Regions from separate parts of the Clostridium sp. JNZ J1-5 genome, predicted to be linked through region 2. Evidence: riboswitches for the same ligand, from Rfam matches in the RefSeq annotation. Region 2 holds a riboswitch; each other region holds the start of a gene.

Region 1 (5,518 bases), 620 kb from region 2:
GGGTTTAATATTTGTTGAAGTCTCTTATTTAAACTCTCTACTCCTAGTATCCCTTTTCTCATTGGAGTTAATATCTGAATATCCTTTATTTTATTCCAATCTCTATTAAACTTTGGCAGTCTTTCATAAATAAGCTCTACCAATGTATCTAAAATTTTTTCTGGATCTTCTCCCTTTAAAAAATAAAAATCTTTATTTTTTTTATTTAGAATAGGCATTTCTCCATTATTAATTTTATGAGCATTTACTACAATCATACTTTCTTCAGCTTGCCTAAATATATCTTTTAATCTTACAACCTTTACGCACTTGCTCTCTATTAAATCTCTTAATACATTTCCTGGTCCTACAGAAGGTAATTGGTCTGCATCACCAACTATTATAAGTCTTGTTCCCATAGGAATTGCCTTAAGTAAGTTATTCATAAGCAATATATCTATCATGGATGCTTCATCAATTATCAATACATCGCATTGTAATGGAGATTCTTCCCCTCTTGAAAATTCCATATCATCTTCATCGCTAAATCCAAGCTCTAAAAGTCTATGTATGGTCTTAGCTTCTCTTCCAGTAGCTTCACTCATTCTCTTAGCTGCTCTTCCAGTTGGTGCTGCCATAAATACAGTCATAGCTGAGTTTTCAAATATTTCTGTTATACATTTTATTATTGTAGTCTTCCCTGTACCAGGTCCCCCTGTTATTATTTCTAACCCATTTTGAAATGCACCTTCTATGGCCTCAATTTGAGTTGGAGCAAAAGTAATATTATTATTTTTTTCAAAACTTTTTATTTCTTCATCTATATCAATTTTAATATTATCATAGCTACTGGTGGAAAGCGTAAGTATCTTGCTTGTAACAGATAGTTCACAATAATAATAAGGCATGGTAAATACACATTCCTCATTGTTGATTATCTCTACCTTAAGTTTTCCATTTAGAACGGATTCCTGTATATTTTGAATTATATCTTCATTTGGAATTCCTAGTATACTTTGGGCTTCTTTAGTCAACTTAGTTAAAGGCATGTATGTATTTCCCATACTACAAAATTGATTTACTATATATCTTATACCACACTGTATTCTAAATGGAGAATTACTCTCTATCCCTAGGCTTCTTGCTATTTTATCAGCTGTTTTGAATCCAATACCTGAGATTTCATCGGTTAAAGCATATGGATTCTCTTTCACTGCATTTATTGAATTTGCTCCGTATCTTTTATGGATTTTAATACATTGCTTAACAGTAACTCCATAAGTCTGAAGGAACACCATTATATTCCTTATCTCTCTTTGTTTTGCATAAGATTTAGATATAGTCTCTATCTTTTTTATTCCTATACCATCTATTTCTTTTAATCTTTCTATATTTTCATCTAATATCTCTAAGGTTTCTTCCCCAAAGTGCTCTACAATTTTTTTTGCAGTAACTGGTCCTATTCCTGATATTATACCTGAAGATAGATATTTTTCTATTCCCTCTAGTGAAGTTGGAACTATCTCTTCACATGAACTCACTTTAAATTGTTCACCAAATTGAGGATGATTAAACCATTCACCCTGAATTTTTAAATTTTGCCCTTCTGATATATAAGGTATGAATCCAGTTATAGTGATTTTCTTTTTCTTATCCTTTATATGTGCTACTACATATCCATTATTTTCGTTTTTAAAAACTATTCCCTCTACTGTTCCTTGTACTTCAGCCATAAAATCGCTCCTAAAATATAATTAACTTAAGTTAATTATAAGGTATATGCCTAACACTTCTCAACTATTATGTATTATTTAATATTTTTACCATGATTTTATTTAATAAACCTAAAGCTACTTATCTGCTCCATATAAAAAAAGCTAATATCACTATGATATTAGCTTTTTATACTAAAATGTTTAATTCAATTATTATATATATTTTTTGATAGCTTCTACTTTATCTAGCTGTTCCCATGGAAGTTCTACATCAGTTCTTCCAAAGTGCCCATAAGCTGCTGTTTGTCTATATAATGGTCTTCTTAATTCTAAATCTCTAATTATTGCACCAGGTCTTAAGTCAAATACTTTGTTAACTATTTCTACTATTTTATCGTCTTCAACTTTTCCTGTTCCAAAAGTATTTACTAAAAGTGATACTGGGCGAGCAACACCTATCGCATAAGCTAAACCTATTTCAAGTTTATCTGCAACTCCAGCTGCTACCAAGTTTTTAGCAACCCATCTTGCTGCGTAAGCTGCTGATCTGTCAACTTTTGTTGGATCTTTTCCTGAAAAAGCTCCGCCACCATGTCTTCCGTATCCACCATAAGTATCAACTATAATCTTTCTTCCTGTTAATCCTGTATCTCCATGTGGTCCACCGATAACAAATCTTCCTGTTGGATTTATGTAGTACTTTGTTTTGTCATCTAACCATTCATTAGGAATTATAAATCTTATTACATGTTCCATAAGATTTTTACGTATTTGCTCTTGTGTAACTTCTGGATCATGTTGAGTTGAAACAACTATAGCATCTATTCTTACAGGTTTATCATCCTCATATTCAACTGTAACTTGAGTTTTACCATCCGGTCTTAAGTATGGTAATATACCGTTCTTTCTAACCTCTGTTAATCTTCTTGAAAGCTTATGTGCCATACTTATAGGAAGAGGCATATATTCTGGTGTTTCATTAGAAGCAAATCCAAACATAAGTCCTTGATCTCCAGCTCCTATTGCCTCAACTTCGTCTTTTTCACCTTCTCTTGACTCTAGGGCTTCATCTACACCCATAGCTATATCTACTGATTGTTCATCAATTGCTGTCAATACAGCACATGTTTCAGCGTCAAATCCATATTTAGCTCTTGTATATCCTATATCTGTAACGACTTCTCTTACAAGCTTTGAAATATCAACATAACAGTTCGTGGATATTTCTCCCATAACCATAACCATTCCAGTTGTAACCGCCGTTTCACAAGCTACCCTTCCATTAGGATCTTTTTCTAAAATAGCATCCAAAATAGCATCTGAAATTTGGTCACACATTTTATCTGGATGTCCTTCTGTTACTGATTCTGAAGTAAACAATCTTCTCATTCTAAAATCTCCTTTCTAAAAAAAAATAAAACCCCTTCTTAATTGAAGAGGTTGATTGCGTGATTATCATGATTTCTTATCTTGCAGATTAAATCTGCAGGAATTAGCACCTTAGTACAACAGTACCGGTTGCTGGGTTTCACAGGGCCAGTCCCTCCACCTCTCTTGATAAGATTTTTTCTTATCTATTATTTAATTTTACTTAAGCAAAATAATATTATCACAGTATAATATCCATGTCAATAACATGAAGCTTAACTTATCATTAATTTTACAAATATTTATTTTATACAAATATTTAATTTGATTTATATAAATTTAAAAATAGGAGGTTTTAACTGAATTTAAAATCAACATTCATATAAAACAAAAATAAAAAAAGACATCAACATTGATGTCTTCTATGGTGGAGGAGGATGGATTCGAACCATCGAAACGAAACGTAACAGATTTACAGTCTGCCCCCTTTGGCCACTCGGGAACTCCTCCATATTAACTTTTAAAAAACTTAACAGCTACCAACTTCTCTAAAAATAAATGGTGGGCACAACAGGGCTCGAACCTGTGACCCCCTGCTTGTAAGGCAGATGCTCTCCCAGCTGAGCTATGCGCCCATTTATTTATATGGTGGAGGAGGATGGATTCGAACCATCGAAACGAAACGTAACAGATTTACAGTCTGCCCCCTTTGGCCACTCGGGAACTCCTCCGAAATTGGTGCTGGCACCAGGACTTGAACCCGGAACCTACTGATTACAAGTCAGTTGCTCTACCAGTTGAGCCATGCCAGCATGCTTATTTATTTTTTATTTTCAGCGTTTTACCGCGTCAACGAATATTAGTATACCTAGAACTAGCACTTATTTCAACTCTAACTTTTGTTATTTAAATGAAATTACAAGCATATTGCTCTTAATTTCACCACATTACTTCGAATTACTTATACATTTATATCAATTATTCATCTCCTTTTTCCTTTTAATTCTATTATATTTTCTTTTTTTATTAATTTTTATTTCATATAGTATATATGCTTTTCATATAAATTATCAAGGAGGTGTCGTTCTTGAATAAAGTCAGAGTCCACTATAAAGATAATCTATCTTATTACGAAATAGCATATTTTTTAAAAGATTACATGGATGAAAATTCTGTTATAGTATGTATTGGTACTGACAGATGTATAGGAGATTGTCTAGGGCCATTAGTAGGAACATTATTAAAAAATGAAAACTTCCCACTAAAAGTATATGGAACTATTTCTGAACCTATACACGCTTTAAATATAGATAAACAGCTTCAGCAGATAAAAAAACTTCATCCCTCTTCTAGTATAATAGGCGTTGATGCTTGTTTAGGAGAAATGAAAAACATAGGGGAAATACAAGCTCGCGATTATCCTATACATCCTGGAAAAGGTGTAGGTAAAATTTTACCTGAAGTTGGGGAAACCTCCATAATAGGTATTGTGGACTCTAGTGATAATAACGAGCTATTTACAAATAGGAATATACGCCTAGATTTAATTATGGAAATGGCCAAAGTCATTACTCACTCTCTAATCCATTCATATTACCTTTCACAATTACATGATAAAAATATGGATAACATAATATAAATATCATATGTTTTAAGCTATCCTTAACTTCTCATAATTCCAAAATAATTTTAAATAAAATATACGCTCCATAATTTTAAGATTATAGAGCGTATATTTTATAACTTATATAATAAGTATATATATTAGTCTATTAGGTTTATATCCTGCCCCTTATAAGATGCATCAATCTTATCTAGGTAGCTTAGTACATCTCCAGTGCCTAGAGCAACTGATGAAACTGAATCTTGAGCAACATGTACGGGAACTTTAGTTACTTCCTCTATTAACTTATCCAATCCATTTAATAAGGATCCGCCACCTGTCATTACAATTCCTCTATCAGCTATATCTGCTGCTAATTCAGGTGGAGTTTTTTCTAAAACTGAGTGAGTACAATCTGCAATAGCATTTACCGCCTCACTCAATGCTTCTCTCATCTCTTCTGAGGATACACTTATATTTTTAGGGAGTCCTGTTATTAGATCTCTTCCTCTTATTTCCATACTTATATTCTCTTCTCTTTTATATGCGGTTCCAATATTCATCTTTAATTCTTCTGCTGTTCTTTCTCCAATCATGAGTTTATGTTTTTTTCTTATGTACTTTATTATTGATTCATCGAAGCTATCCCCGGCAACTTTAATGGAACTTCTTACAACCATTCCACCAAGAGAGATTACTGCTATGTCTGTCGTTCCCCCTCCAATGTCTATTACCATATTACCACTAGCTTTTGTTATATCTAACCCAGCTCCAATAGCTGCTGCCAAAGGCTCTTCTATTAAGAACACTTTTTTTGCTCCTGCATTAACAGCTGCGTCCTTAACAGCTCTCT
Region 2 (5,518 bases):
ATCTGGCTCTATAGGTGAGTAGAGAAATTTATTATTTATACTGTTAAATCTAACAAAACCAAGCATTCTATGATATTCTCCAAATACTTTCTTTACTATTTGATGTACTCTTAGTACACAATCTTTGTAAAGATGCATATCTAAATCTTTCCCTAATTTAAAACCAAGTTTTATGTATTTATAGATTAAAGTACTAGAGCCTTCTATATCAGAGAGATACACATAAAATACATATCTTAAAGAATTATAAGAAATTTTATTTCTAATAGCATCATAAACCTTAGAAAATTTGGACATATCTTTTTTTATATAAATCGGATTTGTTATAAGAGTAGGAATAAATTCATCTTCTCTAAATATTTCTTCAGGTTTATCTTTTCTGTAATATGCCTCATATATTGATGTTAATAGGCCTTCAAAACTGCCATCATAGATATAGCAAATCATTTATTTCACCTTCTTAAAGTTCTCCAGTGATGCTTGTATAAGCATCATCTGGGCGGTATATGGCTGGAGGAGAGGAGAGAAAAGAAAGCTGTTCATAATTTTTTTTAGCATTATAGATAGGATTTGATTTAAATTTATTAGTTGCATCACTTACTAACTTTTCTCTTATTAATATATCTTTAAAATCTACTTGACCATAATATCTTCCGTTGCAGGTTATAAAATATTGAGCTCTTTTTAGAACCACACCCAACTTTTTTAAATCCTCAAAACTTAAAGAGTGGACTCTTCTAGCAAGGGCAATTTTCCGTACTGATTTTACTCCAATACCAGGTATTTTTATAAGATCTTTTGCATAGGCTTTATTAATCTCTATTGGAAATTTATCTATATTTCTAAGAGCCCAATCAGTTTTAGGGTCCAGGTGTACATCGAAATTTGGATTGTTTTCATTTAACAAATCCTTTGCCGAAAATCCGTAAAATCTAAGAAGCCAGTCTGCTTGGTAAAGTCTATGTTCTCTTAATAGAGGAGGACTATTTAGTGCAGGTAACTTTGGATTATTTGATACTGGCACATAAGCTGAATAGTAGACTCTTTTTAATCCAAAGCGTTTATATAGATTTTCAGAGAGCTTTAAAATATGCAAATCACTTTCAGGTGTTGCACCAATAATAAGCTGGCTACTCTGGCCTGCTGGAACGAAAGAAGGAGCATTTCTATATAACTTTTTTTCATATTTTGAAACAGCAATTTGAGATCCTATAAAAGACATAGGTTTTAATATATTTTCTTTAGTTTTTTGCGGAGCTAGTAACTTAAGACTAGATGAGGAAGGAAGTTCAATATTTATACTCATTCTATCTACAAGTTCCCCAGCTTTCTTAATTAATATTGGATCTGCTCCCGGTATTGCTTTTATATGTATATATCCATTAAAGTTATGTTCATTTCTAAGTTTAGATACAACTTTTAGCATCTGTTCCATAGTATAGTTAGGATTTTTAAAAACTGCAGAACTTAAGAATAAGCCTTCAATATAATTACGTTTATAAAAATTTATTGTTAAGTCAGCTATTTCATCAGGGGTAAAAGTTGCTCTAGGAAGGTCATTAGAATATCTATTTATACAGTAGGCACAATCATAACAGCAGTAGTTTGTAAGTAAAATTTTAAGTAATGAAATACATCTTCCATCTGCAGTAAAACTATGGCATATTCCACTAGAGCTGGCATTGCCTATACCTCCTTTAGAATTTTTTCTGCTACTTCCACTGGAAGAACAGGAAACATCATATTTAGCTGCATCTGATAGTATCTTTAACTTTTCCAACATATCCATAATAGTTCTCCTATACCAATTATATCTTAAATATATATTACCGAACATAAGTTCGTATGTAAATATATTATTACCTAAAAAAGTTATTTTATTTTACATTGACAGCATAATATAAAAGTATTAGAATAGTTTTTAATTAAATAGAAAGAATTCTTATCATGAGAGGTGGAGGGACTGGCCCTTTGAAACCCGACAACCGGTATTAAAAAAATACAACGGTGTCAAATCCTGCAAAATCTTTGATTTTGAGAGATAAGAAAGCTGCTAAAATTAGTTAAGTGTAAATTATGTAAAGATATTTAAGCTGCTTTTCTTATGGGAAAGCAGCTTTTTTATTTAAAAGGGGGCATTTTATGTTTATAAAAAATTTGTTTTTAAATAAAAAACCTGTAATTTCATTTGAAATATTTCCGCCTAAAAAAGATTATTCAATTGAAAGTATCTATAAAACTATAGATGCTTTGGCGCCTTTAAATCCTGATTATATAAGTGTGACTTACGGTGCTGGGGGCGGCACTAGTAAGAACGCAACAGTTGAAATAGCGTCTATTATAAAGAATAAATATAATATAGAATCTTTAGCACACTTAACTTGTATAGCATCTTCAAAGGAAGAAATAGATAATATTTTGGATGAATTAAAGAAAAATAATATAGAAAATGTTCTTGCTCTTAGAGGAGATTTTCCACAAGATCCTAATTTGAAATTTCCAAACCCTATCCATTACACACATGCTGTGGATTTAGTAGAGCATATAAAAAAAGATAGCTATTTTTGTATAGGAGGGACATGTTATCCAGAAGGACATATTGAATGCAGGAGTATTGTAGATGATTTGTTTAATTTAAAAAATAAAGTTGAAAAAGGTACTGACTTCCTCATTACCCAGCTATTTTTCGATAATAATATTTTTTATAACTTTAAAGAAAAAACAGAACTTATGAAGATAGATATTCCTATAGAAGTTGGCATAATGCCAGTTGTAAATAGTAGACAGATTAAGAGAATAACTTCTCTTTGCGGAGCTCATGTTCCGGATAAGTTTGTAAAAATACTTGATAAATATATAGACAGACCTGAGGCTTTAAAGGATGCTGGAATTGCTTATGCTACTGAGCAGATTATTGATTTATTATCTTCTGGAATTGATGGTATTCATATTTATACTATGAATAATCCAGAGGTAGCTAAGAAAATAGTAGCTAATATATCGTCAATAGTAACTGCATTAAATAGTTTTAATATAGCATAAGACTAAAAATAAAAATTATAGGAGGAAGATATTTGTACATTGATAGAGATGAAGTTTTAAGATATTTAGGATATAAAAGAGGAATAATATATGATGAAGTTTGGAGTCTTATTAATAAATCTATTGAAGAAATAAAAAACTATATTAACTATAGATATACCTATAAGATTTTTGATATAAAAATAGATAATAGTGAAGTAAAAATAATTGGAAGTAAATTGGTATTTGAAGGTAGGGATATAGCAGAGCATCTTAAAGATTCAAAAATGTGTGCTGTTTTAGCAATGACTTTAGGAAATGAGATAGAAACAAAAATAAAGTATTATGAAAAGGTTAATCTTACAAAAGCTTTAATACTAGATGCATGTGCATCCACTGCTATAGAATGGATTTGTGAAGAGGTTCAGAGCTTAATAAAAGAAGAAGCTAAAATATATGGCTTAGGAATAACTTATAGATATAGTCCGGGATATGGAGATTTTCCAATAGATATTCAATCAAAAATATTAAATGTTTTAGAAACACAAAAAAATATTGGACTTACAGTTACTGAAGAAAATATTTTAATACCAAGAAAATCAATAACAGCCATTATAGGATTTCAAGATAAAAATATAGTAAGCAATCATCCTGGGTGCAGAAAGTGCAATAATTCTAGATGGTGTGAATTTAAGAGAGGAGGTAGCTATTGTGGAGATTAAAAATATACTAAAAGAAAGATTTCTATTCTTCGATGGAGCTATGGGTACAATGCTTCAGAAAGAGGGACTTGCTGCTGGAGAAATTCCAGAAGTGTATAATATTTTGAATCCAGATATAATAAAAAGTATACACGAAAAATATATTAAGGCTGGTTCAAATGTAATAACTACTAATACATTTGGAGCAAATGAATTAAAGCTTAAGGAAACAAAGTATTCTGTAGAAGAGATTATAACTAAAGCAGTAGCAATTTCAAAAGAAGCTAAAGGAGAAAAATATATAGCTCTTGATATAGGGCCAATTGGCCAAATGCTTAAACCTATAGGAACATTGAGCTTTGAAAGGGCTTATGAAATTTTTAAAAGGCAAGTAGTGGCTGGAGTTAATGCAGGGTGTGATTTTATATTGATAGAAACTATATCAGATTTATATGAAGCAAAGGCGGCAGTTTTAGCTGCAAAAGAAAACTGTGATTTACCTGTATTTTGTACTATGACTTTTGGGGAAAAAGAAAGAACCTTTACGGGAACAGACCCTCTTAGTATGGTTATTCTTTTAGAAGGATTAGGTGTTGATGCACTTGGGGTAAACTGTTCATTAGGTCCAAAAGAAGTAATACCTATAGTAGAAAAAATTTTACAATATTCATCTATTCCAGTTATAGTTCAGCCAAATGCAGGACTGCCTAAGGTTTTAAAGGGAGAGACAATTTATAATATAACTCCAAAAGAATTTGCATATTATATGAAAATTTTGGCTAAAAAAGGTGTGAGAATACTAGGTGGATGTTGTGGCACAAATGAGGAGTACATAAAAAAGACAGTAGAAGAATTGGAGGAATTATCGCCTATAGGTATAACCCCTAAAAATATAACTGCTGTATGTTCAGCTTCAAAATCTGTGATATTAGGGGAGGAAGTAAAAGTAGTTGGTGAGAGAATAAATCCTACAGGCAAAAAAAAGTTTAAAGAAGCCTTAGTAAATAATGATATTGAACATATATTAAATGAAGCTATAAATCAAATGGAAGCAGGAGCAGATATATTAGATGTAAATGTAGGATTACCAGAGATAGATGAAGTTAAGACAATGGTTAGAGCAATTAATGAGATACAATCCATAATTAATCTTCCACTTCAAATAGATAGTTCAAGTCCAGATGTTATAGAGGCTGCTGCAAGAACTTATAATGGTAAGCCTGTTATAAATTCTGTAAATGGTAAAGAAGATATAATGAAGGCAGTATTTCCTATTGCTAAAAAGTATGGTTCCTGCGTAGTGGGACTTACTTTAGATGAAAGTGGAATTCCATCTAGCGCAGAAGAGAGGTTAGAGATAGCTGAAAAAATTATAAATACTGCTGAAAAATACGGTATAGGTAAAAAAGATATAATAATAGATTGTCTAGTTCTTACAGCTTCTGCCCAGCAACAAGAAGTTATGGAGACATTAAGGACTATAAGACTTGTAAAGGAAAAGTTAGGAGTTAAAACACTTTTAGGAGTTAGCAATGTGTCCTTTGGATTGCCTAAAAGGGAGATTTTGAATCAAACTTTTCTTGCCATGGCATTAGCTGAAGGATTAGATATACCTATATTAAATCCTAATAATAAAGGCATAATGGATGTTATAAGAAGTTTTAAAGTACTGGCCAATATAGATAAAGAGGCAAAAAATTATATATATGCTTACTCTGAAGTAGAGGAAAGAGATATATGGAAATCATCCAGTGATAAAGATTTAAAAGAGATAATAATTAGAGGAGTAAAAGAAG
Region 3 (5,518 bases), 1.7 Mb from region 2:
CGTGTGCTTGTGTTTTTATTTGCAGGATATTATTTTGGAAGTTTGCAGGTAGTTAGGAATAATCTAGAAGTTGTTATTGTATTAGTAGCAACAATTTCCATGTTACCTGCTATTGTGGGAATCATAAAGCAGAGGGTTAGGCAGCATTTGGAAAATGAAAAATAATTGAATTTTTATCAATTTTGAAATAGAATATATAAGAATGTTAATTACTAAGAGAAAAGAGTAGAAAATACTTTTATAGATAAAAAGAGGTGCTAGTATGGGTAAGCTATCAGGAAGTGGTTGTGAAATATTAATCCCTTCAAGTGAAAAAAAGCCATTAAAAGATATTGAAAGAAGCATAATAAAATCATATAGAAAGCATATATGGACAAAGTTTACTAGAGCAATTAAAGATTATAAATTAGTTGAAGAAGGAGATAGAGTTGCAGTAGCAATATCTGGAGGAAAAGATAGTTTGTTAATGGCAAAGCTATTTCAAGAGCTTCAACGACATGGACAAATTAAATTCGAATTAGAATTTATTGCAATGGATCCAGGTTTTCACGATACTAATAGAAAATTACTTCTTGATAACTGTGAATATTTAAATATTCCAGTAAAAATATTTGAGTCAGGTATTTTTGAAGTGGTTGATCGTATTGCAGGGGATTATCCATGTTATATGTGTGCAAGAATGCGTCGTGGTTCTCTATATTCAAAAGCTCAAGAATTGGGATGTAATAAGTTGTCACTAGGACATCATTTTAATGATGTTATTGAAACTACATTATTAAATGTACTTTATGCTGGTAACTTTAAAACAATGAAACCTAAGCTTAAGTCTACAAATTTTGAAGGTCTAGAACTTATAAGACCACTTTACTATATACATGAAGATGACATTAAAAGATATACATCAAATTCTGGAATTACACCTATGAACTGTGGATGTATAGTAGCAGCACAAAAGACTTCAAGCAAACGTCGTGAGATTAAAGAACTTATTAGAGAATTAAAGAAAAACTTTAAGGATGTTGAAAAGTCAATTTTTCAATCAGCACAAAATGTAAATATAGATTCTATTTTAGGTTGGGAGAAAAAAGGACAAAAATATTCGTTTTTAGATTTTTACGATGAAGAATAATATGGCAAGTACCGCACTAGTAAATTAGTGCGGTATTTACATCATAAAGTATATAAGCTTTATATTTTTTCAAGAGTTAAGTAAGTGTGGTTAAATTTATTATTTTCATCTACAGTTCCTTTATGCATTTCGGTTATTTTCCAATCATTTTTATTATATCCAGGGAAAAAAGTATCTCCTTGAAAGTCATGATGTATTATGGTAAGATATATCTTCTTTGCATATGGCATCAATTCAGAAAAAATTTCTCCTCCTCCTATTACAAAGTATTCTTCTTTACTGTGAATAAGTGGATTTATTTCATCAACACTGTGGATAACTTTCACATTTATATTTTCCATATTATAATCTCTATTTCCAGTTAACACTATATGCTTTCTTCCAGGAAGTACACTTGGAAGGGCCTCAAAAGTTTTTCTACCCATAATCATTGTTTTAGTTTTAGATAGAGTTATCTCTTTAAAATGTTTTAAATCTTCAGGAATTTTCCAAGGAAGATTATTATCTTTACCAATTACATTATTTTGAGATACTGCAACTACAAAACTCAGCATATTTTTCACCTCTTTTATTAGTACTAAAATTATAACATTGAATTAATATCTGTAATATATAAGTTAAATATTTATCAAATTTATTATGAAATTTTTTAATAATTCATGTATATATGGTATAATTTTTATATAGAACAAATGTAAAGTTGAATTTAGTTGTACTTTATAAGCTTAGGTAAAATGTCTAAAGTTGTTATATATCAAATTGAAAGCAACTGCAAGGAGAATAATTATGATTAAAGGGAAAAAAGTTATAATTAGACAGCTAGAACTAGGAGATGAAGAATATTTTCACAAATGGTGGAATGATGAGCTGATGATGGAGCATTCAGGAAATGCTTTTGGAACTTTACAAAGCAAAGATAGTATAAGAAAATGTATTGTAGATCAAATTGAAGATTGTTCTATGTTTCCTGAAAGCAAAAGATTCATTATACTAAGAAAAGATGATTTAGTTCCTATTGGTGAAATCAATTATATGAACTGGGATGCAAGAAACCAAAAGGCTGAAATAGGTATAAAAATATGTTATATAAAAGAGCAAGAAAAAGGATATGGCTATGATGCACTATATTATTTTATTGATTTTCTATTCAAATTTTTAAATTTAAATAAAATAGAATTAACTACTATGATAGATAATATAAAAGCTCAAGGACTGTACAAAAGATTAGGTTTTAAAGAAGTAGGTATAATTAGAGAAGCTTATTTTGACAGCAGGATTGGTATATTTTCTAGTGTAGTATTTATGGACTTATTGAAAAGTGATTGGAAAGAAATAAAATCAAGCTCAATAATATAAAACACAAAACACGTAGGCAAGTACTTACGTGTTTTTATATAAATTGTAAAAAACTTCTTGACACACAATGAAATCATGTGTAAAATTAATTTTAAAATTGAATAAAAGATTAATCTTATCAAGAGTGGTTGAGGGACTGGCCCGATGAAACCCGGCAACAGCTAGTTTAAAGCTTTAAACTAGAAATGTGCTAATTCCTGCAGGAAATATCCTGAAAGATAAGAAGGGAGTAGGCTATTTAAATTAATAGTCTAATGCATAAGTAATTATAACCGCTTCTTATCGAGAGATTGAAGCGGTTTTTTTTATGCAAAATAGTATAACGCGTTAAACTAACACTAATGAACATGTAGGGGGCTACATGGAAAGTTTTAAATGAATGTAAAAATCAGCATTCATTTAAAACAGAGCATAAATTATGTAAAAGGGGGCAATTTTTATGAGTAAAAATTGGAAAAAGGGGACTATATGTATACAAGGAGGATATACGCCAAAAGCAGGAGAGACAAGAGTATTACCAATTTATCAAAGCACAACTTATAAATATGAGGATCCAGACCAAGTAGCAGCATTATTCGATTTAGAGGCAGAGGGGCATATGTATTCTAGAATCAGTAATCCTACTGTAGCTGCCTTTGAAGAAAAAGTTAGTGCTCTTGAAGGGGGCGTTGGAGCTGTCGCTGTATCAGCAGGTCAAACAGCTACTGCTTTAGCTATATTAAACATTTGTAAAACAGGAGATCATGTAGTTGCTGCATCTACACTTTATGGCGGAACTTTTAGTCTGCTTTCAACAACCTTAAAGAAATTTGGAATAGATGTAACTTTTGTAAATCCAGATTCAGATGAAGAAGAAATATTAAAGTGCTTTAAAGAAAATACAAGAGCTATTTTTGGTGAGACCATAGGGAATCCAGGATTAAATATTTTGGATTTTGAAAAGTTTTCATCAGTCGCAAAGAAAAAGCAAGTGCCTTTTATTGTAGATAATACAATAGCAACTCCATATCTTTGCAACCCGCTAAAACTTGGAGCTAATATAGTTGTTCATTCTACAACAAAATATATTGACGGTCATGCTACCAGTATAGGTGGAATCATTGTAGATGGTGGAAATTTCAATTGGGACAATGGAAAATATCTAGAGCTTATAGAACCAGATCCAAGTTACCATGGAGTTAAATATGTTGAGAAGTTTGGAAATGCAGCATATATAGTGAAAGTTCGTGTTCAGCTTTTAAGAGACCTAGGAACTTGCACAAGTCCTTTTAATGCCTTTTTATTTAATCTGGGACTTGAAACACTACATTTAAGAATGGAAAGACATAGTGAAAATGCTTTTAAGTTAGCTAAATACCTAGAGAAACATGAAAAAGTAAGCTGGGTAAGCTATCCTCTCCTTGAAAGCCATACTACCTATCCTCTAGCTAAAAAATATTTGCCTAAAGGGGCTAGCGGTATATTAACTTTTGGAATAAATGGAGGAATTGAAGCAGGTAAGAAATTCATTAGAAATCTAGAATTAGCTGCTTTAGTAGTTCATTTAGGAGATGCAAGAACATCAGTAATTCATCCTGCTAGTACAACACATAGACAATTGAATGAAGAGCAGCAGGTAGCATCAGGAGTTACACCAGACTTAATTAGGGTTTCTGTAGGAATCGAAGATATTGAAGATATTATAGCTGATTTTCAACAGTCTTTAGAGAATTTAGGGAACTAATCCGATGACTACCCGCTCTAATACTCTCATGGGAGTAAAAACTCCCTCCGAAGCAAAGAACTCTGTTAATATAAGTATTATAATAAGATAAGGAGAAAGAAAGTATGCCAATTATAATACCCAAAAATCTTCCTGCAGCAAAAATTCTTGGGGATGAAAATGTATTTGTGATGTATGAAGATAGAGCATTACATCAAGATATCAGACCTTTAAAAATAGTTATACTGAATTTAATGCCAACCAAAATTCAAACAGAAACTCAAATTTTAAGATTACTTGGGAATACTCCTCTTCAAGTGGAGATTAAATTACTTCATATTGAAGAGCACAAATCAAAAAATACATCTGAGGAGCATTTAGAAAGCTTCTATAATAGCTTTAAAGATATAAAAGATGAAAAGTTTGATGGCATGATAATAACTGGTGCGCCAATTGAGCATTTAGATTTTAAAGAGGTCGATTACTGGAATGAACTAAAAGAAATTATGGATTTTTCAGCTTCTAATGTAACTTCTACACTTCATATATGCTGGGGAGCGCAGGCAGGACTCTATCACCATTTTGGGATTCCTAAATATCATCTCTCTAAAAAGATGTTTGGTGTTTTTAAACACACTATAACAAATAGTGGAGTGAAACTTTTAAGAGGTTTCGATAATGAATTTTATGTACCTCACTCCCGCTATACAGAGGTATTGAAAAATGATATTGAAAAGGTTGAAAAACTTGAAATTTTGTCAGAATCAGAAGAGGCAGGAGTGTATATAGTAGCTTCTAAAGATGGAAAACAGATATTTATTACAGGCCATTCAGAATATGATGATATAACCTTAAAATCTGAATATCTTAGAGATATTTCAAAGGGATTGAATATAGAGATACCTAAAAACTATTTTATAGGTGATGATCCTAAAAAAGAGCCTATTGTAAGATGGAGAGCTCACGCTAATTTAATATTCTCCAACTGGCTTAATTATTATGTTTATCAAGAGACGCCTTATGATCCAAACATAAGAACCTAAATAGTTAAGAAGATATAATCACAGAAATAAAGAGTGCAATAGTGAGAAGTTAGTTCCACTATGCACTTTTTTTTATAATTATAAATTAAACCTTTATTTAGAATGTTGTAAATGCTGATAATAAAGGGGTTAATAGCAATTAAAGTATGTTTTAACTGTTTATACATAAATTTATACATTTTAAGTATAAAAATTTATTGTGTAGATTACGATAATTATACAAGGTGGTAAAAAATAAGGAGGGATAAAATGAATAAAAAACTAAAGACATTAGTGGCTACATTTGTC

The links. A riboswitch is a leader RNA that binds a small molecule or an ion and turns the genes downstream of it on or off. The one in region 2 is predicted to bind S-adenosylmethionine.
Region 1: another riboswitch for S-adenosylmethionine. It lies ahead of metK (methionine adenosyltransferase); the one in region 2 lies ahead of metF (methylenetetrahydrofolate reductase [NAD(P)H]).
Region 3: another riboswitch for S-adenosylmethionine. It lies ahead of ACWW38_RS07410 (O-acetylhomoserine aminocarboxypropyltransferase/cysteine synthase family protein); the one in region 2 lies ahead of metF (methylenetetrahydrofolate reductase [NAD(P)H]).

What each region holds. Positions count from the first base shown of each region.
Region 1 covers NZ_CM132773.1:2,614,052-2,619,569, reverse strand. The annotation lists gene recD2 (SF1B family DNA helicase RecD2) at 1-1,712, opposite strand, end outside; gene metK (methionine adenosyltransferase) at 1,908-3,083, opposite strand; SAM riboswitch class I at 3,157-3,258, opposite strand; tRNA gene ACWW38_RS12635 (tRNA-Tyr) at 3,488-3,572, opposite strand; tRNA gene ACWW38_RS12630 (tRNA-Val) at 3,622-3,697, opposite strand; tRNA gene ACWW38_RS12625 (tRNA-Tyr) at 3,709-3,793, opposite strand; tRNA gene ACWW38_RS12620 (tRNA-Thr) at 3,799-3,874, opposite strand; gene yyaC (spore protease YyaC) at 4,150-4,701, shown strand; gene mreB (rod shape-determining protein MreB) at 4,827-5,518, opposite strand, start outside.
Region 2 covers NZ_CM132773.1:3,233,298-3,238,815, forward strand. The annotation lists gene ACWW38_RS15445 (TIGR03915 family putative DNA repair protein) at 1-447, opposite strand, end outside; gene ACWW38_RS15450 (putative DNA modification/repair radical SAM protein) at 461-1,789, opposite strand; SAM riboswitch class I at 1,940-2,048, shown strand; gene metF (methylenetetrahydrofolate reductase [NAD(P)H]) at 2,143-3,042, shown strand; gene ACWW38_RS15460 (methionine synthase) at 3,075-3,743, shown strand; gene ACWW38_RS15465 (homocysteine S-methyltransferase family protein) at 3,733-5,518, shown strand, end outside.
Region 3 covers NZ_CM132773.1:1,561,220-1,566,737, reverse strand. The annotation lists gene ACWW38_RS07430 (VTT domain-containing protein) at 1-165, shown strand, start outside; gene ACWW38_RS07425 (tRNA 2-thiocytidine biosynthesis TtcA family protein) at 263-1,129, shown strand; gene ACWW38_RS07420 (dihydrofolate reductase) at 1,189-1,683, opposite strand; gene ACWW38_RS07415 (GNAT family N-acetyltransferase) at 1,916-2,485, shown strand; SAM riboswitch class I at 2,598-2,710, shown strand; gene ACWW38_RS07410 (O-acetylhomoserine aminocarboxypropyltransferase/cysteine synthase family protein) at 2,925-4,208, shown strand; gene metA (homoserine O-acetyltransferase MetA) at 4,313-5,230, shown strand; gene ACWW38_RS07400 (Ig-like domain-containing protein) at 5,480-5,518, shown strand, end outside.